3 regions of the Enterobacter chuandaensis genome follow, and region 2 is predicted to be linked to each of the others. Evidence: predicted binding sites of a transcription regulator. Region 2 holds the regulator's gene; each other region holds the start of a gene.
What was found. The regulator sigma-54, encoded in region 2, starts transcription at its own class of promoters, with help from an activator protein. The targets are predictions, from matches to a motif close to GTTGGCACANNTTTCGCTNT.

Region 1: a site for sigma-54 is predicted at 4,053-4,072, ahead of hypA (hydrogenase maturation nickel metallochaperone HypA). Genes of this name have one in related genera too.
Region 3: a site for sigma-54 is predicted at 8,604-8,623, ahead of glnK (P-II family nitrogen regulator). Genes of this name have one in related genera too.

What each region holds. Positions count from the first base shown of each region.
Region 1 covers NZ_CP097173.1:3,687,964-3,697,728, reverse strand. The annotation lists gene flhA (formate hydrogenlyase transcriptional activator FlhA) at 1-347, opposite strand, end outside; gene hypE (hydrogenase expression/formation protein HypE) at 412-1,422, opposite strand; gene hypD (hydrogenase formation protein HypD) at 1,419-2,540, opposite strand; gene MX657_RS17790 (HypC/HybG/HupF family hydrogenase formation chaperone) at 2,544-2,816, opposite strand; gene hypB (hydrogenase nickel incorporation protein HypB) at 2,807-3,670, opposite strand; gene hypA (hydrogenase maturation nickel metallochaperone HypA) at 3,674-4,024, opposite strand; gene hycA (formate hydrogenlyase regulator HycA) at 4,236-4,700, shown strand; gene MX657_RS17770 (4Fe-4S dicluster domain-containing protein) at 4,774-5,382, shown strand; gene hycC (formate hydrogenlyase subunit 3) at 5,379-7,193, shown strand; gene MX657_RS17760 (respiratory chain complex I subunit 1 family protein) at 7,195-8,118, shown strand; gene hycE (formate hydrogenlyase subunit HycE) at 8,134-9,765, shown strand, end outside.
Region 2 covers NZ_CP097173.1:4,109,388-4,119,152, forward strand. The annotation lists gene MX657_RS19775 (calcium/sodium antiporter) at 1-416, shown strand, start outside; gene kdsD (arabinose-5-phosphate isomerase KdsD) at 430-1,416, shown strand; gene kdsC (3-deoxy-manno-octulosonate-8-phosphatase KdsC) at 1,431-1,997, shown strand; gene lptC (LPS export ABC transporter periplasmic protein LptC) at 1,994-2,569, shown strand; gene lptA (lipopolysaccharide ABC transporter substrate-binding protein LptA) at 2,538-3,092, shown strand; gene lptB (LPS export ABC transporter ATP-binding protein) at 3,099-3,824, shown strand; gene rpoN (RNA polymerase factor sigma-54) at 3,872-5,305, shown strand; gene hpf (ribosome hibernation promoting factor) at 5,328-5,615, shown strand; gene ptsN (PTS IIA-like nitrogen regulatory protein PtsN) at 5,698-6,189, shown strand; gene rapZ (RNase adapter RapZ) at 6,235-7,089, shown strand; gene npr (PTS phosphocarrier protein NPr) at 7,086-7,358, shown strand; gene mtgA (monofunctional biosynthetic peptidoglycan transglycosylase) at 7,397-8,122, opposite strand; gene elbB (isoprenoid biosynthesis glyoxalase ElbB) at 8,119-8,772, opposite strand; gene arcB (aerobic respiration two-component sensor histidine kinase ArcB) at 9,005-9,765, opposite strand, start outside.
Region 3 covers NZ_CP097173.1:1,143,765-1,153,529, reverse strand. The annotation lists gene MX657_RS05595 (beta-galactosidase) at 1-421, opposite strand, end outside; gene MX657_RS05590 (LacI family DNA-binding transcriptional regulator) at 524-1,594, opposite strand; gene MX657_RS05585 (YczE/YyaS/YitT family protein) at 1,671-2,282, opposite strand; gene MX657_RS05580 (PLP-dependent aminotransferase family protein) at 2,369-3,790, shown strand; gene MX657_RS05575 (hypothetical protein) at 3,872-4,087, opposite strand; gene MX657_RS05570 (hypothetical protein) at 4,084-4,335, opposite strand; RNA gene ffs (signal recognition particle sRNA small type) at 4,594-4,690, opposite strand; gene MX657_RS05560 (MGMT family protein) at 4,860-5,171, shown strand; gene MX657_RS05555 (YbaY family lipoprotein) at 5,205-5,732, opposite strand; gene tesB (acyl-CoA thioesterase II) at 5,936-6,796, shown strand; gene amtB (ammonium transporter AmtB) at 6,893-8,179, opposite strand; gene glnK (P-II family nitrogen regulator) at 8,215-8,553, opposite strand; gene MX657_RS05535 (SmdB family multidrug efflux ABC transporter permease/ATP-binding protein) at 8,774-9,765, opposite strand, start outside.

The DNA.
Region 1 (9,765 bases), 420 kb from region 2:
GGCTGATAGAGATTGCTCTGGGCAAGCCGCGGCCACGCCATCCGGAACTCTTCAAAATTGCAGTGCAGCACTTCAGGTCGGGAGAGAATGCGGCGCACCGGACCGTGCGCGAGGTAGGTTTCGTCTTCATACTCAAACGCTTTGCCATTATCACGCGTTGAGTAGTAGCTCGCCCGGTGCGTTCCGCTATGCCAGAGCACTATCGCGGCGCTGTCCGCCAGGGCAGATTGCCTGACCAGCCGGGTCAGGGCATCGCTCAGCGCGCCGAGATCGGGCTGCTGTAAAAGTGTTCGCGTGATGTCAAACAGGCCCTGCTGTCCAAGATCGCTCATCGGTGTATACGGCATTATTGCTTTCCAATAGAAACTGGCAAAAAAGAGACGTTCAGCGCTGACCGCTTATGGCGCGGTTCTAGCAAATTCGGGGTAACGGTTCAGCGTGCGGCAGATCCAGCGTGCGCTTCACGCCGTAAAGCCCGGCCAGGCGCACCCCTTTGCGCTCAACCACGTCGCCGATGATGGCCGCGTCTTTCCCTAAGGGATGCGCTCTTAGCTGTTCAAGAACGGCTTCCGCCTCCGCGCGTTCCACGCCGATCACCAGCTTGCCCTCGTTGGCAAAGTTAAGCGGGTCAAGCCCTAAGAGTTCGCACAGCCCGCGCACGGCAGGCTTAACGGGCAGGCCGCGCTCGGTCAGCTCAATCCCGCAGCCGCAGCTTGCCGCGAACTCGTGCACGACGGCATTCACGCCGCCCCGCGTGGCGTCGCGCAGGGCTTTGATGCCCGGCATGTCGCGCAGCGTCTGGATAAGCGGAGTGAGTACCGCACAGTCGCTGCGAAGCTCGCCGTCCAGCCCCAGGCCTTCGCGCAGGTTCAGGATGGTTGCCCCGTGGCAGCCCAGCGTGCCGCTGACAATCAGCACGTCGCCCACAGTAAGCTGCTGCGCACCCCAGCGAATGTCGGCAGGGATCGCCCCCATACCGGCGGTGTTGATGAAAAGCTTATCTGCCGCGCCGCGCTGGACCACTTTTGTGTCCCCGGTAACGATAGCGATACCCGCCTCGCGCGCGGTGTGCGCCATGCTGTTGACCACCGTCGTGAGCGTCTCCATCGGTAATCCCTCTTCGAGGATAAACCCGCAGGAGAGGTAGCGCGGAACGGCACCGCTGACCGCCACGTCGTTGGCCGTGCCGCAGACGGCGAGCTTGCCGATATCGCCGCCGGGGAAGAACAGCGGGTCAATTACATAGCTGTCGGTGGAGAAGGCCAGCCTGTCGCCGTGGGCGGTCAGGGTCGCGAGGTCAATACGCGCCTGATCCTCCTGCTCGGCGAGCCAGGGGTTATTAAAGGCCTCCATGAACAGCCGGTTAATCAGCTGCTGCATCGCCTGTCCACCGCTTCCGTGCGCCATTTCCACCGTGTTCATGCTTCACACTCCTGGTTGCGATACTGATACCACGCGGCGCATGCCCCTTCAGAGGAGACCATCAGCGCGCCAAACGCGGTTTGCGGGTTACAGGTGTTGCCAAATAACGGGCAGTGATGAGGTTTGCATTTGCCGGTGAGCACGTCACCACAGCGGGCGCGGGGATCGTCACACACCTGCTGGGGCTGCGGGCGAAAATGCGCTTCGGCGTCAAAGGCGCGATACGCAGGCCTCAGCCGCACGCCGGATTCAGCAATCAGCCCCAGGCCGCGCCATTCGCTATCACCCTCAACGCTAAACACGTCGGCGATTGCCTGCTGCGCTCGTTCATTTCCCGCATCCGGCACCACGCGGCGGTACTGGTTTTCCACCGCGCTCAGGGCCGCTATTTTCTGCTCAACCAGCATGGCCACGCCTTGCAGTAGATCAAGCGGTTCGAAACCAGCCACTACTAACGGACGATTGTACTGTTCAGGGATAAAACCGTAGGCGTCTGTGCCAATCACCATACTGACGTGGCCCGGTGCCAGAAACGCGTCGATGCCGTTATCCGGCGCTTCCAGCAGGCTGCGCAGCGTGGGGATAAGCGTGATGTGCTGACAGAAAAAGAAAAAGTTATCGACGCCGCGCGCTTTCGCCTGCTGCAGGGTGATGGCGGTGGCGGGCATGGTGGTTTCAAAACCCAGCCCGAAAAAGACGATCTTGCGTTCAGGGTTGTCCATCGCCAGCGTCAGGGCATCCATCGGCGAGTAAACGATCCGCACGTCCGCGCCGCGCGCCTTCGCCTGCAGCAGCGAGCCGCTCTTCCCCGGCACGCGCATCGCGTCGCCAAAGGTGCAGAAAATGACGTCGGGCTGGCCGGCAATTTCAAGGCAGCTGTCGATGCGGCCCATCGGCAGGACGCACACCGGGCAGCCGGGGCCGTGGATAAACTCGATGTTCTCCGGCAGCAGCTGGTCGAGGCCAAACTTGAAGATGGCGTGCGTGTGTCCGCCGCACACCTCCATGATCCGCAGCGGTTTTTCTCTCGAGTAGTCCAGAAGCGCGGCGCGCGTTTTCAGATGCCCGATAAGCTGCATCACCTGTTCCGGCGCGCGGTATTCATCAACGTAACGCATGTGCTATCGCTCCTCGCCGTACAGGAGCGCGCCCACGTCCGGCTCCATGTCAAACATGTTTTGCAGGGCGTCGAGCGTGTCGCGGGCTTCCGCTTCGTTAATCACGCTCATCGCAAACCCCACGTGAACCAGCACCCACTGGCCGAGTCGCGAGGCACCCGTTTCATCGCTGCTGCCCACCAGCGTCAGGTCGACATCGCGCAGGATGCCGCAAACCTCCACTTTGGCCTGATTGCCGTCGATGGAGTGGATTTGTCCGGGTACGCCTATGCACATCGTTCGCTCTCCAGCCAGTCCAGCCAGGCGTCCATGCCGTCGCCGCGCGTGGCGGAAACCAGCAGGATCTCAATGTCCGGGTTCACCTCTCGGGCATACGCAAGGCACTTATCCACGTCAAAGTTCAGGTACGGCAGCAGGTCGACTTTGTTCAGCAGCATGAGGGAGGCGGCAGCGAACATGTGCGGGTACTTCAGCGGCTTGTCCTCCCCTTCGGTGACCGAAAGCACCGCCACCTTGTGCCGTTCGCCGAGGTCAAAGCTGGCCGGACACACCAGGTTACCGACGTTTTCAATAAACAGGATGCCGTTATCCGCCAGCGGCAGGCGCGGGGCGGCGTCGGCAATCATCTGCGCGTCCAGGTGGCAGCCCTTACCGGTGTTGACCTGGATAGCGGGCGTACCGGTTTCGCGGATGCGCGCCGCGTCGTTAACGGTTTGCTGATCGCCTTCGATAACGGCGCAGGAGACGCGTTCGTTCAGGTGCTTGAGAGTTTCCGTTAGCAACGTGGTTTTGCCGGAGCCGGGGCTGGAGACCAGATTCAGCACCAGCTGTTCGCGCGCGGCAAAGCGGGCGCGGTTGCGGGCGGCGAGCTGGTTATTTTTATCCAGCACGTCGATCTCCACCTCCAGCATCTGGCGCTGGCTCATGCCCGGCGCGTGGGTGCCCGCCTCGCCGTGGCCGTAGTGCAGGTCGCCTGCTTCGGAGCGTTGCGGCGTAAAGGTGATGCCGGTCAGGGCCGCCGCAGGACGCGGGGCAGGGGAAAACGGCGCGGAGCGAAACGCGGAGTGGGGACGGTGTTCGTCCCCTTCTATATACAGGTTGCCTTCGGCGCAACCGCAGGTGCTACACATACATTACTCCTTCTCGATTTCGAGGCGTTGGATCTGCATACCGTCATCCGCCACGATGCGAAGACCCGTGCTCTGGCACTGTGGGCAGCGCTGAACTTTTGATGACAGCAGGGTGACGTACTGCTGGCACTGCTCGCACCAGCACTCCGCCTGCTGCTCGTCGATATGCAATGCGCAGCCTTCCGCCAGCGTACCGCGGCACACCAGCTCAAAGCAGAAGGTGAGGGCGCTGGTCTCGACGCAGGAAAACGCCCCGACCTTCAGCCAGACGCCGGTAACGCGCTTCGCGTGGTTTTGCACTGCCTGCTGTTCGATAAGTTCCAGAGCCCGCTGGCAGAGGGTGATTTCGTGCATAACGCCTCCTCAATGATTTGCGCCAGTAAATGCAATAACGGTGCCAGCTTGATTTGCGTTACGGCGTGACGGTGTCAACGCTGTCGAAATGACACGTCGACACTGTGGCGTTGACAGTGACTATCTTGATAAAAATCATTTAAATCAATCAATTAAAAACTGGCACGAAATCTGCTTAACAGCCGCTATCTCCATTAACCGGATATCTTCTATGACTATTTGGGAAATTAGCGAAAAAGCGGATTACATCGCGCAGCGCCACCAGCAGCTTCAGGACCAGTGGCACCTCTACTGCAACTCTCTGGTTCAGGGGATCACCCTGTCAAAAGCCCGTCTGCACCACGCCATGAGCTGCGCGGCGCAGGGGGACATGCGCTTTGTGTTGTTTGGGCACTTCACGATTTTTGTCACCCTGGCGGAGAGCTTCAACAGCCACACCATTGAGTATTACGTTGAGACAAAAGAGGGTGAAAAACAGTGTATTGCGAAAGCTCAGCTGATGGCCGACGGCATGGTGGACGGTCACGTCAGCAACCGCGATCGCCAGCAGGTGCTGGAGCACTATCTGGAGAAAATCGCGCCGGTTTACAACGGTCTTTACACCGCAGTTGAGCACGACTTGCCGGTCGACCTGAAACAGCTGGTCGCGGGAAAGACTTCCGCCAATCTTGCCTGATAACCGCGTGTCGAAAAGTGTCGATGAGACAGTTTTTCGTCGTCAAAAATGACTATCACCAGAGGATTGCCCGGTGAACCGTTTTGTAATTGCTGACTCGACGGTCTGTATTGGCTGTCGAACCTGTGAGGCGGCGTGTTCGGAAACGCACCGCCTGCACGGGCTACAGTCCATGCCGCGCCTGCGCGTCATGCGTAATGAAAAAGAGTCTGCCCCGCAGCTCTGCCACCACTGTGAAGATGCCCCGTGCGCGGGCGTGTGCCCGGTTAACGCCATCACCCGCGTTGATGGCGCGGTACAGCTGAATGAAAGCCTGTGCGTCAGCTGCAAGCTGTGCGGCATCGCCTGCCCGTTCGGCGCGATTGAATTTTCCGGCAGCCGCCCGCTGCATATCCCGGCGAACGCCAATACCCCGAAAGCGCCGACTGCGCCACCCGCTCCGGCGAAGGTGAGTACGCTGCTGGACTGGGTGCCCGGCATCCGCGCTGTTGCGGTGAAGTGCGACCTGTGCAGCTTTGACGAACAGGGCCCGGCCTGCGTGCGGACCTGCCCGACCAAAGCGCTGATCCTGGTTAACATCCGCGATATCGCCCGCACCAGCAGGCGCAAGCGCGAGCTGACCATTAATACCGACGTCGGCGATCTTTCGCTTCTGCAGGCGCTTAACGAGAGGGAAAAATGAACGCGATATTTATGATTAACAGCGCCGTGGCGTACTTTTCCGCTGCCGCCGTGCTGGCGCTGGTGTTCTCTTTCCATAAAACCCTGAGCGGCTGGATAGCCGGTATCGGTGGGGCGGTCGGCAGCCTGATGACGCTGGCGGCGGGCGGTGTCGTCCTGCTCGGCGGACAATCCGTGGAAACACTCATGCCGCTGATTCGCCACACCGTGGCGATTACGCCGCTAAACGCCATCTGGCTGGTGACCTTTGGTCTGTGCGGGCTGTTTATCAGCCTGTTCAATATCGACTGGCACCGCCATCCGCAAACCAAAGCCAACGGCCTGCTGGTGAATATGCTGATGGCGACGGCGGTTTGTGCCGTTATCGCCAACAACCTCGGGGCGCTGGTGGTGATGGCGGAGATCATGGCGCTGTGCGGCGTGTTCCTGACGGGCTGCAGCGCCTCCGGCAAGCTGTGGTTTGCGCTTGGACGTCTCGGCACTCTGCTGCTGGCGCTGGCCTGCTGGCTGGTGTGGCAACGTTTCGGCACCCTGGACTTTTCCGCGCTTAACGGCCAGACGCTGGGCAACGATGTCTGGCTGCTGGGCATAGTCGGTTTTGGCCTGCTTGCCGGGATTATCCCGCTGCACGGCTGGGTCCCGCAGGCGCACGCAAATGCCTCTGCACCCGCCGCCGCGCTGTTTTCTACGGTGGTAATGAAGGTCGGTCTGTTCGGCATCCTGACGATTACCCTGACGGGCGGTCAGCCGCCGCTGTGGTGGGGCGTGGTGCTGCTGATTGTGGGCATGGTCACCGCGTTTGTTGGCGGCCTGTACGCGCTAATGGAGCACAACATCCAGCGCCTGCTGGCCTATCACACCCTGGAAAACATCGGCATCATCCTGCTCGGTCTTGGCGCGGGCGTCACCGGGTTGGCGCTTAACCAGCCGGCGCTGATTGCCGCCGGGTTTATCGGCGGTCTGTATCATCTCGTCAACCATAGCCTGTTTAAAAGCACTCTGTTCCTCGGCGCGGGCAGCGTCTGGTTCCGCACCGGCCACCGGGATATCGAAAAGCTCGGTGGGATTGGCAAAAAAATGCCGGTGATTTCACTCGCCATGCTGGTGGGGCTGATGGCGATGGCCGCGCTGCCGCCATTAAACGGCTTTGCCGGGGAGTGGGTGATCTATCAGTCCTTCTTCGCGCTCGGTCAGAACGATGTCTTTATCGCGCGTTTGCTCGGCCCGCTGCTGGCGGTCGGGCTGGCGATTACCGGGGCGCTGGCGGTGATGTGCATGGCGAAAGTCTACGGCGTCACTTTCCTCGGCGCGCCGCGCACCCGTGAAGCGGAGAACGCCTGCTGCGCCCCGGTACTGATGGGTGCCAGCGTTGTGGCGCTGGCGCTGTGCTGCATCGCGGGCGGGGTGGCCACGCCGTGGCTGCTGCCGCTGCTGGGCCACGCCATTCCGCTGCCGCTGGCGACGGCGCATACCGTCGTTTCCCAGCCGATGATGGCGCTGCTGCTGATCGCCGCACCGCTGCTGCCGTTTGTGCTGATGCTGTTCTTTAAACGCGACCGTCTCGCCTCCCGCTCGCGCGGCGCGGCGTGGGCCTGCGGCTACGAACACGAGCAGTCGATGGTCATCACCGCCCACGGTTTTGCCATGCCGGTAAAAGAGAACTTCGCCGCCGTGCTGAAGCTGCGCCACTGGCTGAACCCGGTGGGCTGGGTTCCCGGTTGGCAGAGCGCCGCCGCGCCCACTCTTTTCCGCCGTCTGGCGCTGATTGAGCTGGCGGTGCTGGTGGTAATTGTGATTTCACGAGGAGCCTGACATGAGTCTGTTTCTGGCAATTCTTCAGGCGCTGGTGCTGTTCGCCTTCGCGCCGCTGCTGTCGGGCATTACGCGCGTGGCGCGCGCCCGGATGCACAACCGTCGCGGGCCCGGGGTGCTTCAGGAGTACCGCGATCTCTTCAAGCTGCTTTCTCGTCAGAGCGTGGCACCGGACGCCTCAGGCTGGGTCTTCCGCCTTACGCCATTTGTGATGGTTGGCGTCATGCTGACCATCGCCACCGCGCTGCCGGTGGTCACAGTGGGCTCGCCGCTGCCGGCGCTGGGCGATTTGATTACGCTTATCTACCTCTTCGCCATCGCGCGTTTCTTCTTCGCGATTGCGGGCCTGGACACCGGGAGCCCGTTTACCGGCATCGGTGCCAGCCGCGAAGCGATGCTCGGCGTGCTGGTTGAGCCGATCCTGCTGCTGGGGCTGTGGGTGGCCGCGCAGGTGGCAGGCTCGACCCACATCAGCTTTATCACCAGTACCGTTTATCACTGGCCGGTTCCACGTTCTATCCCGCTGATTCTGGCGCTCTGCGCCTGCGCGTTCGCCACCTTTATTGAGATGGGCAAACTGCCGTTCGACCTCGCGGAAGCCGAGCAGGAGCTGCAGGAAGGTCCGCTTACCGAATACAGCGGCTACGGCTTCGCGGTGCTGAAGTGGGGCATCAGCCTCAAACAGCTGGTGGTGCTGCAGATGTTCGTCGGCGTTTTCTTCCCGTGGGGGCAGATGACGCACTTCTCCGCGGGCGGTCTGGTGCTGGCCGTCGTGATTGCCGCCCTCAAGCTGCTGATCGGCGTGCTGGTGATAGCCCTGTTTGAAAACAGCATGGCGCGCCTGCGTTTTGTCGAAACGTCGCGCATCACCTGGGCCGGTTTTGGTTTTGCATTTTTAGCGTTCGTCTCCTTGCTGGTGGCGTGATTAAAGAGAGTATTTATGTCTGAAGAAAAGAAAGGTCAGCAGTATCTCGCCGCGTTGCATCAGGCTTTCCCCGGCGTGGTGCTGGAGGAGTCCTGGCAAACCAAAGACCAGGTAACCGTCACCATTAAGGTGAACGACCTGCCGGAAGTGGTGGAGTTCCTCTATTACCAGCAGGGCGGCTGGCTGTCGGTGCTGTTCGGCAACGACGAGCGCCAGCTGTGCGGCAACTACGCGGTGTACTACGTGATGTCGATGGAGCAGGGTGAAAAATGCTGGCTCACCGTGCGCGTCGAGGTCGACCCGAATAAGCCGGAATACCCATCCGTCACGCCGCGCGTGCCTGCCGCCGTCTGGGGCGAGCGCGAAGTGCGCGACATGTACGGCCTGGTGCCGGTCGGTCTGCCGGACGAGCGCCGCCTGGTGCTGCCGGACGACTGGCCGGACGAACTCTATCCGCTGCGTAAAGACAGCATGGACTACCGCCAGCGCCCGGCCCCGACCACCGACAGCGAAACCTACGAATTCATCAACGAGCTGGGCAGCAAGAAGAACAACGTGGTGCCGATCGGCCCGCTGCACGTCACCTCTGACGAACCGGGGCACTTCCGCCTGTTCGTCGACGGCGAGAACATCATCGACGCCGACTACCGCCTGTTCTACGTCCATCGCGGCATGGAAAAGCTGGCGGAAACCCGCATGGGCTACAACGAGGTGACGTTCCTCTCTGACCGCGTGTGCGGCATCTGCGGCTTCGCCCACAGCACCGCTTATACCACCTCGGTGGAGAATGGCATGGGGATCGTGGTGCCGGAGCGCGCGCAGATGATCCGCGCCATTCTGCTGGAGGTGGAGCGTCTGCACTCGCACCTGCTGAACCTCGGCCTGGCCTGCCACTTCGTCGGCTTTGACTCCGGGTTTATGCAGTTCTTCCGCGTGCGCGAAGCGTCGATGAAAATGGCGGAGATCCTCACCGGAGCGCGTAAAACCTACGGCCTGAACCTGATCGGCGGGATCCGCCGCGACCTGCTGAAGGATGACATGATCCAGACCCGCCAGCTGGCGCAGCAGATGCGCCGGGACGTGCAGGAGCTGGTGGACATGCTGCTCAGCACGCCAAACATCGAACAGCGCACCGTCGGCATCGGTCGTCTTGATCCCGAAATTGCCCGTGACTTCAGCAACGTCGGCCCGATGGTGCGCGCCAGCGGCCACGCCCGCGACACCCGCGCCGATCACCCGTTCGTCGGCTACGGCCTGCTGCCGATGACCGTGCACAGCGAGCAGGGCTGCGACGTCATCTCCCGCCTGAAGGTGCGCATCAACGAGGTGTTCACCGCGCTGAACATGATCGACTTTGGCCTTGATAACCTGCCGGGCGGTCCGCTGATGGTGGAGGGCTTCACCTACATCCCTAACCGCTTTGCCCTCGGCTTTGCCGAAGCGCCGCGCGGGGACGACATCCACTGGAGCATGACCGGCGACAACCAGAAGCTCTACCGCTGGCGCTGCCGCGCGGCCACCTACGCCAACTGGCCAACCCTGCGCTACATGCTGCGCGGCAACACCGTCTCTGACGCGCCGCTGATCATCGGCAGCCTCGACCCGTGCTACTCCTGCACCGACCGCATGACCGTGGTGGACGTGCGC
Region 2 (9,765 bases):
TGGCCACGCGCATGGTTGTGGATAACGCGACGGTGCTGGCAAACTATTTCGCCATCAGTGAACTGACCATTGGCCTGACAGTGATTGCTATCGGCACCAGCCTGCCGGAGCTGGCCACCGCAATTGCCGGGGCACGTAAAGGGGAAGATGACATCGCCATTGGCAATATCATCGGGTCCAACATATTTAATATCGCCATTGTAATGGGCCTCCCAGCTCTGATAACGCCAGGACCTTTCAATCCCCTGGCGTTCTCGCGCGATTACGGGGTGATGTTGCTGGTCAGCGTGATATTTGCCCTGCTCTGCTGGCGGCGGCAACGCCAGATCGGCAAAGGCGCAGGCGCGCTGCTGACGGGTGGATTTATCGTATGGATGGCGATGCTGTACTGGCTCTCGCCTCTTCTCTCTGGGTAAACGGAAACGCATTATGTCGCAAATAGAATTGCAGCCGGGTTTTGACTTTCAGAAAGCAGGCAAAGAGGTTCTGGAGATTGAACGTGAAGGTCTGGCGCAGTTAGATCAGTATATTAATCAGGATTTTAGTCTGGCATGTGAGAAGATATTCTACTGTGCCGGTAAAGTCGTGGTGATGGGAATGGGCAAGTCCGGCCACATTGGGCGCAAAATGGCGGCAACGTTTGCCAGCACCGGAACCTCTTCCTTCTTTGTTCATCCGGGGGAAGCCGCGCACGGCGATCTGGGTATGGTCACGCCGCAGGATGTTGTCATCGCCCTGTCAAATTCTGGTGAGTCCAATGAGATCCTGGCGCTGATCCCGGTACTGAAGCGGCTGCAGGTACCGCTGATTTGCATGACCAGCCGTCCGGAAAGCAGCATGGCGCGTGCGGCCGATATTCACCTGTGCGTTAAAGTACCGAAAGAAGCCTGTCCGCTGGGTCTGGCCCCTACCTCCAGCACCACCGCCGCGCTGGTCATGGGTGATGCGCTTGCCGTCGCGTTGCTCGAAGCCCGCGGTTTTACGCCGGAAGATTTTGCGCTCTCCCACCCGGGCGGCGCGCTGGGGCGCAAGCTGCTGCTGCGGGTAAACGATATTATGCACACCGGGGATGAGATCCCTCACGTCAGTAAAGAAGCCTCTCTGCGTGATGCGCTGCTGGAAATCACCCGCAAGAATCTGGGTATGACAGTCGTGTGCGACGATCTGATGAAAATTCAGGGGATCTTCACCGATGGCGACCTGCGTCGCGTGTTCGACATGGGTGTAGATGTCCGCACGCTCGGCATTGCCGATGTGATGACGCCGGGCGGTATCCGCGTGCGTCCGGGCACGTTAGCCGTGGATGTGCTGAACCTGATGCAGTCCCGTCATATCACCTCCGTTATGGTTGCCGATGGCGACCAGTTGCTGGGTGTGGTACATATGCATGATCTGCTGCGCGCAGGCGTAGTGTAATGAAGGATAAGACAATGAGTAATGCGGGTGCATCCCTTGCAACCTGTTATGGTCCGGTCAGTACCCAGATGATGGCTAAGGCGGAAACAATTCGTCTGTTGATTCTGGATGTGGATGGGGTACTTTCCGATGGCCTGATTTACATGGGCAATAATGGCGAAGAGCTGAAAGCGTTTAACGTTCGCGACGGCTACGGTATCCGCTGTGCGCTCACCTCGGGTATTGAGGTTGCTATCATCACCGGACGGAAAGCTAAACTGGTAGAAGACCGCTGTGAAACCTTAGGCATTACCCACCTGTATCAGGGTCAATCCGATAAGATGGCGGCGTTCAACGATTTACTGGGTAAACTGGCTATCGCCCCGGAAAACGTGGCCTACGTTGGGGACGATCTGATCGACTGGCCGGTGATGGCAGAAGTGGGTCTCAGCATCGCGGTTGCCGATGCGCACCCGCTGCTGATCCCACGCGCAGACTACGTTACCCACATCAACGGTGGCCGGGGTGCTGTACGTGAAGTCTGCGATCTGCTTCTGCTGGCGCAGGGCAAGCTTGATGAGGCCAAAGGGCAATCAATATGAGTAAAACCAGACGTTGGGTTATCATTTTGCTTTCGCTTGTCGCACTGGTATTGATTGGCATGAATCTTGCCGATCGCGACGATACGCAAACGGAAGTGGTCAATAATAACGATCCAACCTATAAAAGCGATCACAGCGACACCGTGGTCTACAGCCCGGAAGGTGCGCTTAACTATCGCCTGATCGCTCAGCACGTGGAATATTTTTCTGATGATGGCGTGTCGTGGTTTACCCAACCTGTGATGACCACGTTCGATAAAGACAAAGTCCCGACGTGGTCGATTAAGTCAGATCGGGCAAAACTCACAAATGACCGTATGCTTTATCTGTATGGCCACGTTGAAGTCAACGCCCTGACCGCTGACTCGCAACTGCGGAAAATTACGACGGATAATGCCCAGATTAACCTGGTAACCCAGGACGTGACCTCGCAGGATCTGGTCACACTGTATGGCACAACATTTAATTCCAGCGGTTTAAGAATGCGCGGGAACTTACGCAGCAAGAACGCCGAGCTGATTGAAAAGGTTAGAACCTCCTATGAAATTCAAAACAAACAAACTCAGCCTTAAAGTAATTATCGCCAGCGCGATGCTGGCGGCCAGTCTCCCCGCGCTTGCTGTAACGGGCGATACCGACCAGCCGATCCATATCGAGTCCGACACCCAGTCTCTCGACATGCAGGGTAACGTCGTCACCTTCACGGGTAACGTTGTCGTGACGCAGGGCACCATCAAAATCAACGCCGATAAAGTGGTCGTGACCCGTCCGGGCGGCGAGCAGGGCAAAGAGATCATTGATGGTTATGGCAATCCGGCAACCTTCTACCAGATGCAGGACAATGGCAAGCCAGTGAAAGGCCGCGCCTCGCATATGCACTATGAGCTGGCGAAGGACCTGGTCATCCTGACCGGGAAAGCGTATCTGGAACAGCTGGACAGCAATATCACCGGTGACCAGATTACCTATCTGGTGAAAGAGCAGAAAATGCAGGCCTCCAGCGAGAAAGGCAAACGCGTAACCACCGTACTGGTTCCGTCGCAGCTGCAGGACAAAGGCAAGGGCCAGGCCCCGGCACAGAAGAAGAGTAACTAATCCGTTATGGCAACATTAACTGCAAAAAATCTCGCGAAGGCCTATAAGGGCCGCCGTGTCGTAGAAGATGTCAGTCTGACCGTCAACTCCGGCGAAATTGTTGGCCTGCTTGGCCCGAACGGTGCGGGTAAAACCACCACCTTCTACATGGTCGTAGGCATTGTGCCGCGCGATGCCGGCAACATTGTCATCGACGATGAAGACATTAGCCTGCTGCCGCTGCACGCGCGCGCGCGTCGTGGCATCGGCTATCTGCCGCAGGAAGCCTCTATTTTCCGTCGTCTGAGCGTTTTTGATAACCTGATGGCGGTCCTGCAAATTCGCGACGACCTGACCAGCGAACAGCGTCAGGATCGCGCCAACGAGCTGCTGGAAGAGTTCCACATTGAGCATCTGCGCGACAGCCTCGGTCAGGCATTGTCCGGGGGTGAACGCCGTCGTGTTGAGATTGCGCGCGCGCTGGCCGCAAACCCGAAATTTATCCTTCTGGATGAACCGTTTGCGGGCGTGGACCCGATCTCCGTTATCGATATTAAACGTATTATTGAGCATCTGCGTGACAGCGGGCTTGGCGTGTTGATCACCGACCACAACGTGCGTGAAACGCTGGCCGTATGTGAACGCGCGTATATTGTGAGCCAGGGCAATCTGATCGCCCACGGTACGCCGCAGCAGATCCTCGAAGACGATCATGTTAAGCGCGTCTATCTTGGGGAAGACTTCAGACTCTGATAGGGTAGAGGTAACGTAACGCCGAACCGGAGAAAAATGCTCTGAACATGAAGCAAGGTTTGCAATTAAGGCTCAGCCAACAACTGGCGATGACGCCGCAGCTACAGCAGGCCATTCGTCTGCTGCAACTGTCCACCTTAGAACTCCAGCAGGAGCTCCAGCAGGCGCTGGACAGCAATCCCCTGCTGGAGCAAGCCGATCTTCATGATGAGGTAGATACTCAGCAGTCACAGGATACAGAAGCGCTCGACACCGCAGATGCTCTCGAACAAAAAGAGATGCCGGACGAGCTACCGCTGGATGCCAGCTGGGATGAAATCTATACCGCTGGCACCCCTTCCGGTACGCATGCAGACTACCAGGACGATGAGCTACCGGTCTATCAGGGCGAAACCACCCAGTCGCTGCAGGATTACCTGATGTGGCAGGTAGAGCTTACCCCCTTCTCCGATACCGACCGCGCGATCGCCACGTCGATTGTCGACGCCGTTGACGACACCGGCTACTTGACCGTCACGCTGGACGACATTCTGGAAAGCATGGGCGACGAAGAGATTGAGCTTGAAGAGATTGAAGCCGTTCTTAAGCGTATCCAGCGTTTTGATCCAGTCGGCGTGGCCGCGAAAGATCTGCGCGACTGCCTGCTGATCCAGCTTTCTCAGTTCAGCAAAGAGACGCCATGGCTTGAGGAGGCGCGCTTAATCATCAGCGATCATCTGGATCTTCTCGCCAACCACGATTTCCGCTCTTTGATGCGCGTTACGCGCCTGAAAGAAGAGGTGCTGAAAGAGGCGGTGAATCTGATCCAGTCACTCGATCCGCGCCCCGGTCAGTCGATCCAGACCAGCGAACCCGAGTACGTGATCCCGGACGTGCTGGTCAGAAAACACAATGACCGCTGGATCGTTGAACTGAACTCTGACAGCATCCCTCGCCTGCAAATCAACCAGCAGTATGCCTCCATGTGCACCAGCGTGCGCAACGATTCCGACAATCAATATATTCGTAGCAATCTTCAGGAAGCGCGATGGTTGATCAAGAGTCTGGAGAGCCGAAATGATACCCTGCTCCGCGTGAGCCGCTGCATCGTCGAACAGCAGCAGGCGTTCTTTGAGCAGGGTGAAGAGTATATGAAACCGATGGTGCTGGCGGATATCGCCCAGGCCGTCGAAATGCATGAATCCACGATTTCCCGCGTCACGACGCAGAAGTATCTGCACAGTCCGCGCGGTATTTTTGAGCTTAAGTATTTCTTCTCCAGCCACGTGAATACCGAGGGTGGCGGCGAAGCCTCCTCAACGGCGATTCGTGCCCTGGTGAAGAAGTTAATCGCCGCGGAGAACCCCGCGAAGCCACTAAGTGACAGTAAGTTAACCACCATACTGTCCGATCAGGGTATTATGGTGGCACGTCGTACTGTTGCGAAGTATCGAGAGTCTTTATCCATTCCGCCGTCTAACCAGCGTAAACAACTGGTCTGACACAACCGATAAGGAAGACACTATGCAGCTCAATATCACAGGACACAACGTCGAGATTACTGAGGCCTTACGTGACTTCGTGAACGCTAAGTTCGCGAAACTCGAGCAGTATTTCGAAAGGATCAACCAGGTCTACGTTGTGTTGAAAGTGGAGAAAGTGACTCATATCTCGGATGCAACCCTGCATGTAAACGGGGGTGAACTCCATGCCAGTGCGGAAGGGCAAGACATGTACGCGGCTATCGACGGCTTGATTGATAAGCTTGCGCGACAGCTCAATAAACATAAAGATAAACTGAAACAACACTAATTGTCCGGGCAGTTAACGGGTGCAGGACGGCCTGTTGTGAAACACAACAGGCCATTTGTACAGTTAGCGCTTAGGTGAAATTATGATGAACAACGATTCCGCTCTTCAACTGAGCAATGTCCTTAACCAGGAATGTACCCGCAGTGCCGTTCACTGCCAGAGCAAAAAACGTGCGCTGGAGATCATCAGTGAACTGGCCGCAAAACAGCTGGGCCTGCCGCCGCAGGTGGTGTTCGAAGCAATTCTGACCCGTGAAAAGATGGGCAGTACCGGTATCGGCAACGGCATCGCGATCCCGCACGGCAAGCTGGAAGAGGACACCCTGCGTGCCGTCGGTGTGTTTGTGCAGCTGGAAACGCCAATTGCCTTTGATGCCATCGATAACCAGCCCGTCGATCTCCTCTTCGCGCTGCTGGTACCTGCCGACCAGACCAAGACCCATCTGCATACGCTTTCGCTGGTTGCTAAACGTCTGGCGGATAAAACCATCTGCCGTCGACTGCGCTCAGCCCAAAGTGATGAAGAGCTTTATCAAATTATCACTGAAGCAGAAGGCAATCAGGATGACGCATAACCAGGTGATGGCCTTCACATCTGTTGTCCTGAGGAGAAACGGAACATGGTGCTGATGATTGTCAGCGGACGTTCAGGGTCGGGGAAATCCGTTGCCCTGCGCGCGCTGGAAGACATGGGTTTTTACTGCGTCGATAACCTGCCGGTCGTGTTATTACCCGATCTGGCACGCACGTTAGCGGAGAGACAAACCTCTGCCGCCGTCAGTATTGACGTTCGTAACATGCCTGAATCGCCAGAGATCTTCGAACAGGCTATGAGCAACCTGCCTGACACGTTCTCGCCTCAGCTGCTGTTCCTTGATGCCGATCGCAATACGCTGATCCGCCGCTACAGCGACACCCGTCGTTTGCACCCGCTTTCCAGCAAGAATCTCTCGCTGGAGAGCGCCATCGATGAAGAGAGCGATCTGCTGGAGCCGCTGCGCTCCCGTGCTGACCTGATTGTCGACACCTCTGAGATGTCCGTTCACGAGCTGGCGGAAATGCTGCGCACCCGGCTGCTGGGCAAACGCGAGCGCGAACTGACCATGGTGTTCGAATCCTTCGGCTTTAAGCACGGTATTCCGATTGATGCGGACTATGTTTTCGACGTGCGCTTCCTGCCGAACCCGCACTGGGATCCAAAACTGCGCCCAATGACCGGTCTGGATAAGCCCGTCGCGGCGTTCCTCGACAGGCACACAGAAGTTCACAATTTTATCTACCAGACGCGAAGCTACCTTGAGCTATGGTTACCTATGCTGGAGACAAACAATCGAAGCTACCTGACGGTGGCGATTGGCTGTACCGGCGGTAAACATCGTTCGGTCTACATCGCCGAACAGCTGGCCGATTATTTCCGCTCGCGCGGGAAGAACGTTCAGTCCCGTCATCGCACGCTGGAAAAACGTAAAACATGACCGTAAAACAAACCGTTGAGATCACCAATAAACTGGGCATGCATGCGCGCCCGGCGATGAAGCTGTTTGAGCTGATGCAGGGTTTCGATGCAGAAGTGCTGCTGCGTAATGACGAAGGCACCGAAGCGGAAGCCAACAGCGTGATTGCGCTGCTGATGCTGGACTCCGCTAAAGGGCGTCAGATTGAGGTAGAAGCCACCGGTCCTCAGGAAGAGGAAGCCCTGGCGGCGGTGATTGCCCTGTTTAACGCCGGATTCGACGAAGATTAGGCCTGCTGTTCTGGCGGGTGGCGCTGCGCTTACCCGCCCTACATTAACGCATTTCTCTCCATAAACCCTTCCCCACCCAGCTGGCGCATCTGGCGCATGATCCACGCCTGACGGCTCCGCACGTACCCTGATGGGGCGCTGGCTTTAAAACGGATGGGATTCGGTAAAACAGCGGCCAATAGCGCTGCTTCTGACATGCTCAGACGGCTGGCTGGCTTATTGAAATAACGCTGCGCGGCCGCTTCCACGCCAAAAACACCGTCGCCAAACTCAGCAACGTTGAGATAAACGGTCAGAATACGCTTTTTGCTCCAGACCGTTTCCATTCCCAGGGTCAGGCCCGCTTCCAGCCCTTTTCGCACCCAGCTTCGTCCATCCCACAGGAACAGGTTCTTAGCCGTCTGCTGCGACAGCGTTGACGCACCGCGAACGCGGTTTTCGTGACGTTCGTTATGGGCCAGCGCCTTTTCAATGGCGGCCACATCAAACCCCCAGTGCTCCGGGAATTTCTGATCCTCCGCCGCGATAACCGCCAGTCCCATGAAAGGAGAAATGTCATCCATGCTCACCCAGTCAGAATGGGCGACATAGCCGAAATCACCGGAGAACCATGCGCTGAGCTGACGCTCAACCATAACGGCTGAAAACGGTACCGGCAAAATGCTGAACACGGCAAGCCCGCCTCCCCAGAACACCGCCAGGACGAGCACGATGCGCAAGAGAAGGCATTTCACCCATGCGCCTGCTGAAAACTGACGCCTCATTCCGTCAGCACCAGCACCCGGGCGACCAGCTTTTCAATGCCCACGGCAGCCTCTGCGATATTCTTCGCCAGCATATACGCGGGCGTGGTGACAATCTTGTTATCTTCATCCACCACAATGTCATCGACCGGACACGGTACGTGTTCACCGCCCATATCTTCGATAACCTCTGCGGTATCAATATCGGTCCCGATAGTCAGGCGCAGCGGGAAATCAAAAATCCTGGGCAGCATTGCCGGCGCGATGCAGATAAAGCCCAGCGGTTTTCCTGCCGCATGCATGGCCTGCGACAGCGATTTTAGATGAGGATCGATTTGACACTCCGCGCCCTGCGTAGCAAAGGTGCTGAGATTTTTGGCCGCGCCAAATCCCCCTGGCACAATGAGCGCATCAAGCTCTGAAGGGTCTGCCTGAATAAGAGGATGGATATCACCTCGCGCAATACGCGCGGCCTCAATCAGCACATTGCGCGTTTCGGCCATCGGCTCGCCGGTCAGATGGTTAATCACATCAGCCTGATTTTTGTCGGGCGCAAAACAGATAACCTCTGCTCCCTGTTTTACCAGGGCCAGCAGCGTGATTACGGCTTCATGTATTTCTGAACCATCAAAAACACCGCATCCGCTCAGGACGACACCAATCTTTTTCATCATGACAATCCTTTTCTACAACTCGCTGAAGCACATTAATAATTTTGATTAAAACGCTATGCTTCACACATTTCACTGATTCATGTAACAAACTATTTAAGATTTGCTATCTTATCTGCGTGCGGCCTAAATTTTTCAGGCGGCGCCCATTAGAAAATTACTTTAAAAAACAGGCGCAGCCACGATTTCCCTGGTGTTGGCGCAGTATTCGCGCACCCCGGTCAAGCCGGGGTCATTTTTTTCTGCCGTCCACCCAGGCTTTCAGCACCGCAACATCGTTCTGCCACTCTTGTTTCATCTCTTCAACCCAATCACCCACGTTATCTTCCCATGCTGGTAAATCAGGTGACTGAATCTGTTGGCCCAGCTGCTGCAGGTGGCGTAGCCCGACCGAACCAGCTGCACCTTTGATTTTATGCCCTTCTTCCACGATGCCCTTCTGGTCCCGCGCCGTCAGGTTTGACTCCAGCACGCTCAGATAGCCCGGCATCATTTTTTCGAACACCGCCAGACCGTCGGTAATCAGTTTCGGGCCGACCAGATCGATGTACTGCTCCAGCATCGCAGTGTCGAGTATCGTTTGGGCTTTTGCGCTATCAACAGACGTCATGGTGCTCTCCTCCTCATCCTGGGTATCCCAGAATTTCTTGATCATGGCGGTCAGAGCAGGCACCGCCAGCGGCTTACTGAGTACGTCGTCCATACCGGCATCGAGATACTCTTTTTTATCTTTCAGCACGTTTGCCGTCAGCGCCACCAGCGGCGGCAGCTCGTCGGCTGCGTACTGACGCGTCAGTTCACGCGAAATATCCAGCCCGGTCATATCCGGTAGCTGAATATCCAGCAGAACGAGGTCATATTCGCCCGGTTTAAACATCTCGAGCGCGGCCTTGCCGGTCATCGCAACATCCACGCTGTTGCCCAGTTTTTCCAGCACCGAGCGCGCGACAATCACGTTCAGCTCAATATCTTCCACCAGCAGGACGTGCAGTG
Region 3 (9,765 bases), 1.7 Mb from region 2:
TCTGCCCGCACTGAAGCCAAATGTCATCAACCTCAAATGTGAGCGAGTAACAACCGGTTGGGTTTTCCTGCGGCACAAAAGGCGGATTAACAGGGATAGGATAGGTAACGTTAGTGTAGATGGGCGTGTCAAACCCCTGCATCTGCCAGTTCGACGGCACGGGCATCGCAACGGCGTCCGCACAATCTTCGGTTACCCACGCCTCCGGGATTTGCTCGGGTGCAGGAAAATAGTTAAACCGCCACACCCCATTGAGAGAGCGTCTGCTGGCGGATGCTGCATCATCCCGGGCAGGCTGTTCAAGACGCCAGCTGTGTAACGGCGCATGTGCCTCGAGACGGTTCCACTGGGTGACGCCCGGGTTTTCCCAGTCCCGTCGGGCCAGAATGGCGCTGAGAGTCAGCGGTGAAGCGGTGGACATAGTAACCTCTTTGCGAAGCGCTCACAATTTTGGCTAACATGCCCTGGCTCCCGGTAACGGTAAAGCATTCATTCGCGGGGTAGCGAGTCCGATCACAAAGTTTTATTTGCGGGCAAGCTGCCCGGCAAGGAGGGCCAGACTTCTGAGCTGCTGCGCCAGATCCTCGCGTTCGGCCTGCTGCGGGGTGCGGCGCGCGCTGGAGTGGCGGATAACCAGCGTCACCGGCAGCTGAACCTGCCAGCATTCCTCCCCCCCGGTGGGGGCCAGAAGCCACTCCACGCTGCGCTCGCCCGCCTCGCGAAACGCCTGACGAATGGTCGTCAGCGGCGGAGAAAACCAGGCGCTGTCGGCCGTATCGTCAAACCCCACCACCGATATCTGGCCAGGAACAGCGATCCCTTTTTCCGCGCAGGCGCGCATCACCCCGAGCGCCATCTGATCGTTCGCCACCAGAATCGCATCCGGTAATACCGCCCCCGAGAGCAGCACATGTCCCTTCTCATAGCCGCTGGCCGCGCTCCAGTCGCCGTAAGCCACGGCCTCCGCGTTAAGACCCGCCTCAGCCAGCGTCGCTTGCCATCCTGCCAGACGCGCCCGCGCAGAGACAGAACTTTCCGGCCCGCTCAGCAGAGCAATTCGCTGATGCCCCAGCGAAAGCAGATGCTCAACGCCCAGGCGCGCGCCCTCCCCGGCGTTAAAGACGAGGCTGTTTACCTGCGCTGACGGTGACACGTCGAGGAACAGCACCGGAACGGGCGTCGCCAGCCCCCTGAGTTCTTCGGCGTGAGGATCGTCAAGCGGCACATTGACCAGCAGCGCGTCCACCCGCTGCGCCAGCAGCGCCTGAAGCGCCGCCTGACACTGCTGCGGCTGCTCCACCATGGAAATCAGGACGCTCGCCCCCTGTTCTGCCGCCCGGGATTTTACCGCCGAGACAATTTGTGATGGCGCGTGCAGCGCCAGATCGGTAGTGATGAGGCCCAGCGTACGGGTGCGTTTCCCCGCCAGCTGCTGCGCCCGCAGGTTGGGAACGTAATGCAGCTCCGCCATTGCCTGCTGCACCTTTTCCCGCGTGCGGGCAGAGACGTGTTCCGCGTCGTTAATGACGCGGGAAACGGTCTGATAAGAAACCCCCGCCAGGAGGGCGACATCATAGAGAGTGATTGCTTTCATGCGTTCTGGCATCGCGATTTTCGAAGCGTCTATTCTGGCACAGCAACGCCGTTAAAACATGTGAGCGCTTCGCAAATTAAACAACCCGCTCAGGCTGAGGTATTTCCGCAATGCGCGGCTTCTGGCGGAACCAGGGCAAACAGACCTGAATAAGTGGGCCAATGGTCAAAGCGTACACCACCGTTCCCACCCCAAACGAGCCGCCCAGCACGCACCCAATCAGCAGGACGGACACTTCAATAGAGGTACGCACGCTGCGAATGGACCATCCCAGCCGGGCGTGAATACCGGTCATCAGTCCGTCGCGCGGACCAGGCCCGAAACCAGCGCCTATGTACATGCTGGTGGCGATCGCGTTCATTACGATACCTGACACCAGGAACGCAATTTGCACAGGCAACGAATTCAGTTCCGGGATAAGCGCCATGCTGGCGTCCGCCGCCAGACCAATACATATCACGTTGCTTATCGTGCCAAGACCGGGCATCTGACGCAGTGGGATCCACAGTAAGAGTACCGCCGCCCCGGTCAAAATGATCACCGTCCCAATGCTCATTCCCAGCTGTATTCCCACGCCAAGGTGAAACACATCCCACGGATCGACACCCAGATCCGCGCGAATAAACATCGCGGTGGAAAGCCCGTACAGCCCTAAACCGACATAAAGTTGTAGCAGACGACGTACCATTTTTATCTTCTCCAGTGAACCCGACTTTCATCCTGACCTAAAATGGCACTATTATTAATGTCCAGTTTTCAAATAGTGGACTGCATATGTCATCACGCCGCTTCGGAAGCCAGTCTCTGGTACGCCTTTTAGGCCACTGGCAGCAAACCTCCTCCCGCACCCCGCTCTGGCGCCAGCTGGCCGACGCGTTGCGTTTGTTAATCCTTGACGGGCGGCTGGCATTGAATACGCGACTGCCGGGCGAACGGGAGCTGGCCGCAGCGCTGGATGTCAGCCGGACGACCGTCAGTAGCGCCCTCGCCCATCTGCGTGAAGAGGGTTATCTTGAAAGCCGCCACGGCAGCGGGTCGCGCGTGATCCTCCCGAATACCCGCGCCGTTCCTACCCTTTCCGCAGCGAGTGCCGCCCTGGATCTCTCCACAGCCGCCCTCCATGCCGGGCCAGAGATCCACCAGGCCTATACCCATGCGCTTACGGCCATTACCCAGCACCTCTCGCTGACGGGCTACGATCAGCTTGGGCTGCCGGCGCTGCGCGAGGCTATTGCCGCACGCTATACCGCGCGGGGTCTTCCCACCCGGGCAGACGAGGTGATGGTGCTCAACGGTGCCGTCAGCGGGTTTGCGCTGGTACTGCGGATGATGGCCGGGCCGGGGGATCGCGTGGTGGTCGATCACCCCACTTATCCGCTGGCCATTGCCGCTATTCAGGGAGCGCAGTGTCGGCCAGTTGGGGTGTCGTTGCCGGAAATCGGCTGGGATACGGATGGATTCGCGGCCACGCTTGCCCAGACCGCGCCGCGCCTGGCTTACCTGATGCCAGATTTTCATAACCCAACCGGGCGATGCATGGATATCGCTACCCGTCAGGCCATAACCGATATTGCCGCACAAAGCCGCACGGCTCTGGTGGTGGATGAAACGATGGTCGATCTCTGGTTTGACTCTCCCCCGCCACCACCGCTGGCTTCATTTAACCCGCAGGCCAGCGTGATAACGTTAGGCTCTGCCGGAAAGAGCTTCTGGGGCGGGCTGCGTCTCGGCTGGATCCGCGCCTCCTCGCGTACTATCGCCACGCTTGCCCAGACGCGCGATACCCTGGATTTAGGCTCGCCGCTGCTGGAGCAGCTGGCAACACTGTGGCTTATCGACAATAGCGAGCGTTTTCTGCCCGCCCGCCGCAAGATGCTGGCGGAACGGCGCGATCGATGCGGTGAGCTGCTGCGTGAACATTTCCCGGAGTGGAAATTCCATGAGGCGGAAGGTGGGCTCTCTTACTGGATCGAGCTTCCGGGCATGCTGGCGACGCAGCTTGCCGCGCGGGCAGAAATTATCGGGATAAACCTGGGGACCGGCACGCGGTTTGGTTTATCGGGGGCGTTTGACCGTTTTTTGCGTATGCCCTTTTCGCTCGAACCCGCGGAACTGGAAGAGGCGTTGCTGCGGATTAAACCGTTATGGCTTTCGCTAAATTCATATGCGCCATCGGTAAAACGCAGCCTGGTGTAATAGTTAAATATTTGAAGCGGATCATAAAATAAAAACTGCTGACTGCCACATATGCAGTCAGCAGTTTTCACTGGTCACAAATTAATGCTGAGGAGGAATAGGGAAACCTTTCAGGGAAATAACGAAATTACCTCCCTCTTTCTTTATTTTTGCGCCAGTATCACACCAGTCAGACGCAATACGAAAGAATTCATCGCTTCCAACATTCCAGCCAAGACGTACATGCTTCACGTAGCCTGAACGCAACAGATCGCAGGCCTCGTTGTAGTCACTGGCAGTTGATAGTTGTTGTTTCATTTTCTCTTCTTCAGAAGTTTACGTAGAGCTTTGATTTCTTTAGGAGTAAAAGGAGAAACACTCTCTTCTTCCGTATGCTGATTATCAATATCCTCTTCCGATACTCCCGCCTCTTCTACTGCTTCGAATGCCAGCAGCAGCAGTTTCTCTGTGGTCACGCTTAAATTCTCGTTATTAACTTCCGCAAAGTGGCGAAGTCTTTCTTTTAGCGCTTCGTCAATTTTAACATTTAATACCGCAGTAGCCATGTTCGTCACTTCCCTTCGGAATCAGTTCTTTATTTAATACACGAAGTTAACACTGTTATCCAGATATATATTTTTAACTTATGACAGAAAAAAGACATCCGATAATAAAATGACAGGCTATTATTACAGGTTTATGACAGTAATATTTCAGCGCAATGAAATATATATTACAGAATATAGGCACTGTCGTAGTGTGGAATAACGGTTGAAAGAGAGGTGAAGCGGGAAAGATCGTATGAAACCACAAATGGGTGGGGGCCCTGCCAGCTACATCCCGGCACCCACGTCGTCTGCCCTGGCTGCTTCCTTCCGGACCTGACCTGGTGAACAGAGTAGCGTTGCGGGAGAACCAACAGAGCCCCCATTGAGAGCGTTGATAACCAACGCGCTGGCGCATTATCCCTGTGCGAAGAGCCAATTGCAAGCGACCAGGAACCGGATGCTGGTTTCTTGCGCAAACAGGCGCAGCAATCAGGACGATCTTCGTTTACCATGACGGTCCAAACATCCCCACAGGTGAAGGTATGGACGAACACGACTCCTTTCCCCAGCGCGTATGGCAAATCGTGACCTCGATTCCGGAAGGCTACGTCACTACCTACGGTGATGTCGCACGGCTGGCCGGTTCCCCGCGCGCAGCGCGACAGGTTGGAGGCGTCCTCAAACGACTGCCGGAAGGGAGTACGCTGCCCTGGCATAGGGTGGTGAACCGTCATGGCGCCATCTCGTTAACCGGGCCGGATCTCCAGCGTCAGCGTCAGGCATTGCTTTCAGAGGGTGTGCAGGTGTCGGGAGCAGGAGAGATTGATTTGCAGAAATACCGCTGGGTGTACTAAACCCTCCCCCGAAGGAGAGGGTAATAGCAACAGTTACATCTGAGTCGGTGGAGTTGGCAGGGACGGCTGATTGGTCTGTGGAGCAACCGGGACTTCAGTTTGCTGCACCGGCACCAGATTCAGGTCGATTTTAGTTCCACCGTGGTTAATCGCTTCCTGGACCGTATCGGTGATAAAGACCAGCTTGCCGTTGATGGTTACCGCTGCACTCAGCAGGATACGGGCATTCGGCTGCACGTCTGACAGGTTATACGGCAGCACGAAGCTAAACGGCGCCTGCTTACCTTCAGTACGGACCGCACGCTGGGCCAGAACTTTCGACGGCGCGTCGGCCAGAGAAGCATCAGACAGCGTTACCGTTAATACCGCATCCGGCGGCAGAGCGACTTTCTGTTTGATCCAGATTGTACCGGAAACGTTAGGCTGCTGAATGGATTGCTGTGAAAGGGTATTAATCCCGTTCGGATCGGCTGCAGGGACCGGCACCTGGGCGCTCTTACCGGCACAGGCGGACAACGCCACCGCAATAGCTACACCACTAAGCATGGGCACGAGTTTCATTGAAGTCTCCTTATCATCAATGCACCAGCGGGATCGATCCCATCCGATGTCGTTTCAATCACATAACGTAGTTAAGTGTGGCACAGATCACCGATTAATGCCTGAAAACGTCCAGATATTCAGATTATTCTACCCATCGGACCACTTTCATTTCTGCGTTATACTCTGCCTATCTTTCGCTACGGCGTTTATTGAGGACAACTATGAGTCAGGCACTGAACAATCTGCTGACATTACTGAATCTGGAAAAAATTGAGGAAGGACTCTATCGCGGACAGAGCGAAGACCTCGGCTTACGTCAGGTGTTCGGCGGCCAGGTCGTCGGACAAGCGCTGTACGCTGCAAAGGAGACCGTCCCTGCAGACCGTCTGGTGCACTCATTCCACAGCTATTTCTTACGCCCTGGCGACAGCGCAAAACCGATTGTGTATGACGTTGAAGTCCTGCGAGACGGCAACAGCTTCAGCGCACGCCGCGTGGCGGCCGTTCAGAACGGCAAGCCGATCTTTTATATGACCGCCTCTTTCCAGGCGCCGGAACCCGGGTATGAGCATCAGAAAGTGATGCCGCCGGCCCCCGCGCCGGACGATCTCAAATCAGAGACCGATATCGCCCGTGCGCTGGCGCATCTGCTTCCGCCGCAGGTCAAAGAGAAGTTTCTCTGCGATAAACCGCTGGAGATCCGCCCGGTTGAGTTCCATAACCCGATGAAAGGCCACACTGCCGAGCCGAAGCGCCAGGTCTGGATCCGCGCTAATGGCACCGTGCCGGAAGATTTCCGCGTGCATCAGTATCTGCTGGGCTACGCGTCTGACTTCAATTTCCTGCCGGTAGCGCTGCAGCCGCACGGTGTTGGCTTCCTGGAAAAAGGGATGCAGGTTGCAACCATCGATCACTCCATGTGGTTCCACCGTCCGTTCAACATGAATGAGTGGCTGCTCTACAGCGTGGAGAGTACATCAGCGTCGAGCGCTCGCGGGTTTGTGCGTGGAGAGTTTTATACCCAGGACGGCGTGCTGGTCGCTTCTACGGTACAGGAAGGGGTAATGCGTAATCGCGGGTGAATGTGTGCGGCCTGATGCCCTCACCCTGGCCCTCTCCCACGGGGAGAGGGAATACACATTAAAAACGGCAACCTAAGGTTGCCGTTTTGCTGTTTATCAGGCGTTATACGCATTCTCGCCGTGGCTGTTCACATCCAGACCTTCGCGTTCCTGCTCTTCCGGTACGCGCAGCCCAACCGTCATGTCCGCCAGCTTATAGCCGATGAAAGCGACAACAGCAGACCACACAACGGTGATAGCAATACTTTCCAGCTGTACCAGCACCTGATGAACCATGGTGACGCCTTCAGCGTAGCCTACGCCACCCAGCGATTTCGCGGCGAAGATACCGGTCATGATACAGCCGACGATGCCGCAAACGCCGTGGACGCCGAACACATCGCAAGGGTCGTCAACGCGCAGCACACGTTTCAGAGCAGTGACGCCCCACAGACCCGCAAGACCCGCGACCAGACCCACCAGCAGCGCACCACCGACACCCACGTAACCGCACGCCGGAGTGATACCAACCAGACCGGCAATCGCACCTGAACAGGCACCCAGCAGGGAAGGTTTACCGCGCACTGCCCACTCGCCGAACACCCAGGAGAGGATTGCACCCGCCGTCGCCACAACGGTGTTCACGAAGGCCAGCGCGGCGATTTCGTTCGCGGCACTTGCGGAACCGGCGTTGAAGCCAAACCAGCCAAAGTAGAGGATAGCCGTACCGGTAAACACCATCGGCAGGTTGTGCGGTTTGAACGCCTCTTTACCGAAGCCTACGCGTTTGCCAATCAGATACGCCCCCACCAGACCCGCTACCGCGGCGTTGATGTGCACAACGGTACCGCCCGCGAAGTCCAGCGCGCCGTGCGTTGCCAGCAGACCACCGCCCCAGACCATGTGCGCAATCGGCACATAGGAGAGCGTCAGCCAGACCACCACGAAGATCAGAACCGCAGAGAAACGAATGCGCTCGGCCAGCGCGCCCACGATCAGCCCGACGGTGATGCAGGCGAACGAGCCCTGGAACGCAACGTGGATGTACTGGTAGAAGCTGCCCATCAGCGCGGTCAGCTCAATATTTTTCAGCATCACCCAGTCGAAGTTACCAAAGAAGGCGTTGCCGGTACCGAAGGCCAGCGAGTAACCGTAAACCACCCACAGCACGCAGACCAGCGCGAACGTCACGGCAACCTGCGTCAGCATGGAGAGCACGTTTTTGCCGCGGATCAGACCGCCGTAAAACAGCGCAATGCCCGGGATAGACATGAACAGCACCAGCGCGGTGCTGATCATCATAAAGGCGTTATCGGCCTTGTCTGCCACGGCAGGGGCAGCCAGCGCCAGGCCCGGCAGCAGTGCCAGCGAACCCAGACCCGTTTTAAGTGTTGCTATCTTCATTTTCTCGATCCCTATCACTGTGTGCCAGGAGTTACTTACAGTGCCGCTTCGTCAGATTCGCCGGTACGAATGCGAATGACGCGCTGCAGTTCGGCAACGAAAATTTTGCCGTCGCCAATTTTGCCGGTGTAGGCCGCTTTGCTAATCACATCAATCACTTCATCAAGCTGATCGTCCGCAATCGCAACATCGATTTTTACTTTTGGCAGGAAGTTAACGCTGTATTCCGCCCCGCGGTAAAGCTCGGCATGACCCTTCTGACGACCAAAGCCTTTCACTTCGGTGACAGTCAGTCCCTGAATACCCATGGAAGATAACGCTTCGCGCACGTCTTCCAGTTTGAATGGTTTGATTACCACCGTAACCAGCTTCATAGATCCCCTCCAGTCAGAATTCGGTAATGGCCGCAGCTCACGCAGAAGGTATTGCAAGGGATGTGCCAGAAATGAAAACGAGGGAGAAAAGCGGTGCGACGAGCGTTACGCCGCCTTCATTAACGAACCGGTGAAAAAAAACGCACCATGGCAGTGCACGGTGCGTTTCAGTCTTGCACCAACAGGAATGACTGTTAGCGCGTTGCTTTGTTTTGGTGCATCAGGCGCTGAGGGACTCTTCCTCGCGCACGCTGGCGGCCAGCTCTTCACCCGCCAGCTGAAGCTGGTACATCTGCCAGTAGCGCCCTTTGGCTTCCAGCAGTTCACGGTGCGTGCCGCGCTCCACGGCTTGTCCACGATGCAGCACCAGAATGGTATCGGCATCGACAATGGTGGAAAGACGATGGGCAATCACCACCAGCGTCGTATGGTCGCGTACCGCGGCCAGCGCCTGCTGGATGGCCTGCTCGGTACCGGAGTCAATGCTGGCCGTCGCTTCATCCAGAATCAGTACCTGCGGGGTTTCAATCAGCACCCGCGCCAGCGCGAGAAGCTGCTTTTGCCCAACGGAGAGATTGTTCCCCTGCTCGCCCAGCTTTGTATTTATGCCGTCGCTAAACCCGCGCGCCAGATCCGCCAGTTGCACTTTTTCCAGCACCTCCCAGACCTGCTCCTGGGTGTAGTCCCGGCCCAGGGTCACGTTGGCGTAGAAGGTGTCGGCCAGCACGACCGGATCCTGCTGCACCATCGCGACGCCTTTACGCAACACGTTGTGGCTGAGAGACGCGAGCGGGCGTCCGTCGAGGCGGATTTCGCCGTGCGTGACCGGGTAATACCCCATCAACAGGCTGGCGAGCGTGCTCTTGCCGCTGCCCGTATGCCCCACCAGCGCCACGAAACCGCGCGACGGAACATCCAGCGTAATGTCCTGCAACACCAGCCGGTCTTCGCGATAGGCAAACGAGACGTTATCAAAGGCGATTGTCCCACTTTGCAGAGGTCGCTCATCATTGCCGTAGGCCTGGCGCGGCCTGTCCATCAGCTCAAACACGCGCTCACCGGCGACGACCGCCTGCTGCAGCATCGATTGCTGGGTGGTGAGCTCGATCAGCGGCTCGTTAAGGCGGCCCAGATAGCTAATAAAGGCGTAGAGCACGCCCACTTCAATCGTACCGTTTGAGCTCAGACCAAAGAGCATCAGCAGCCCGCAAA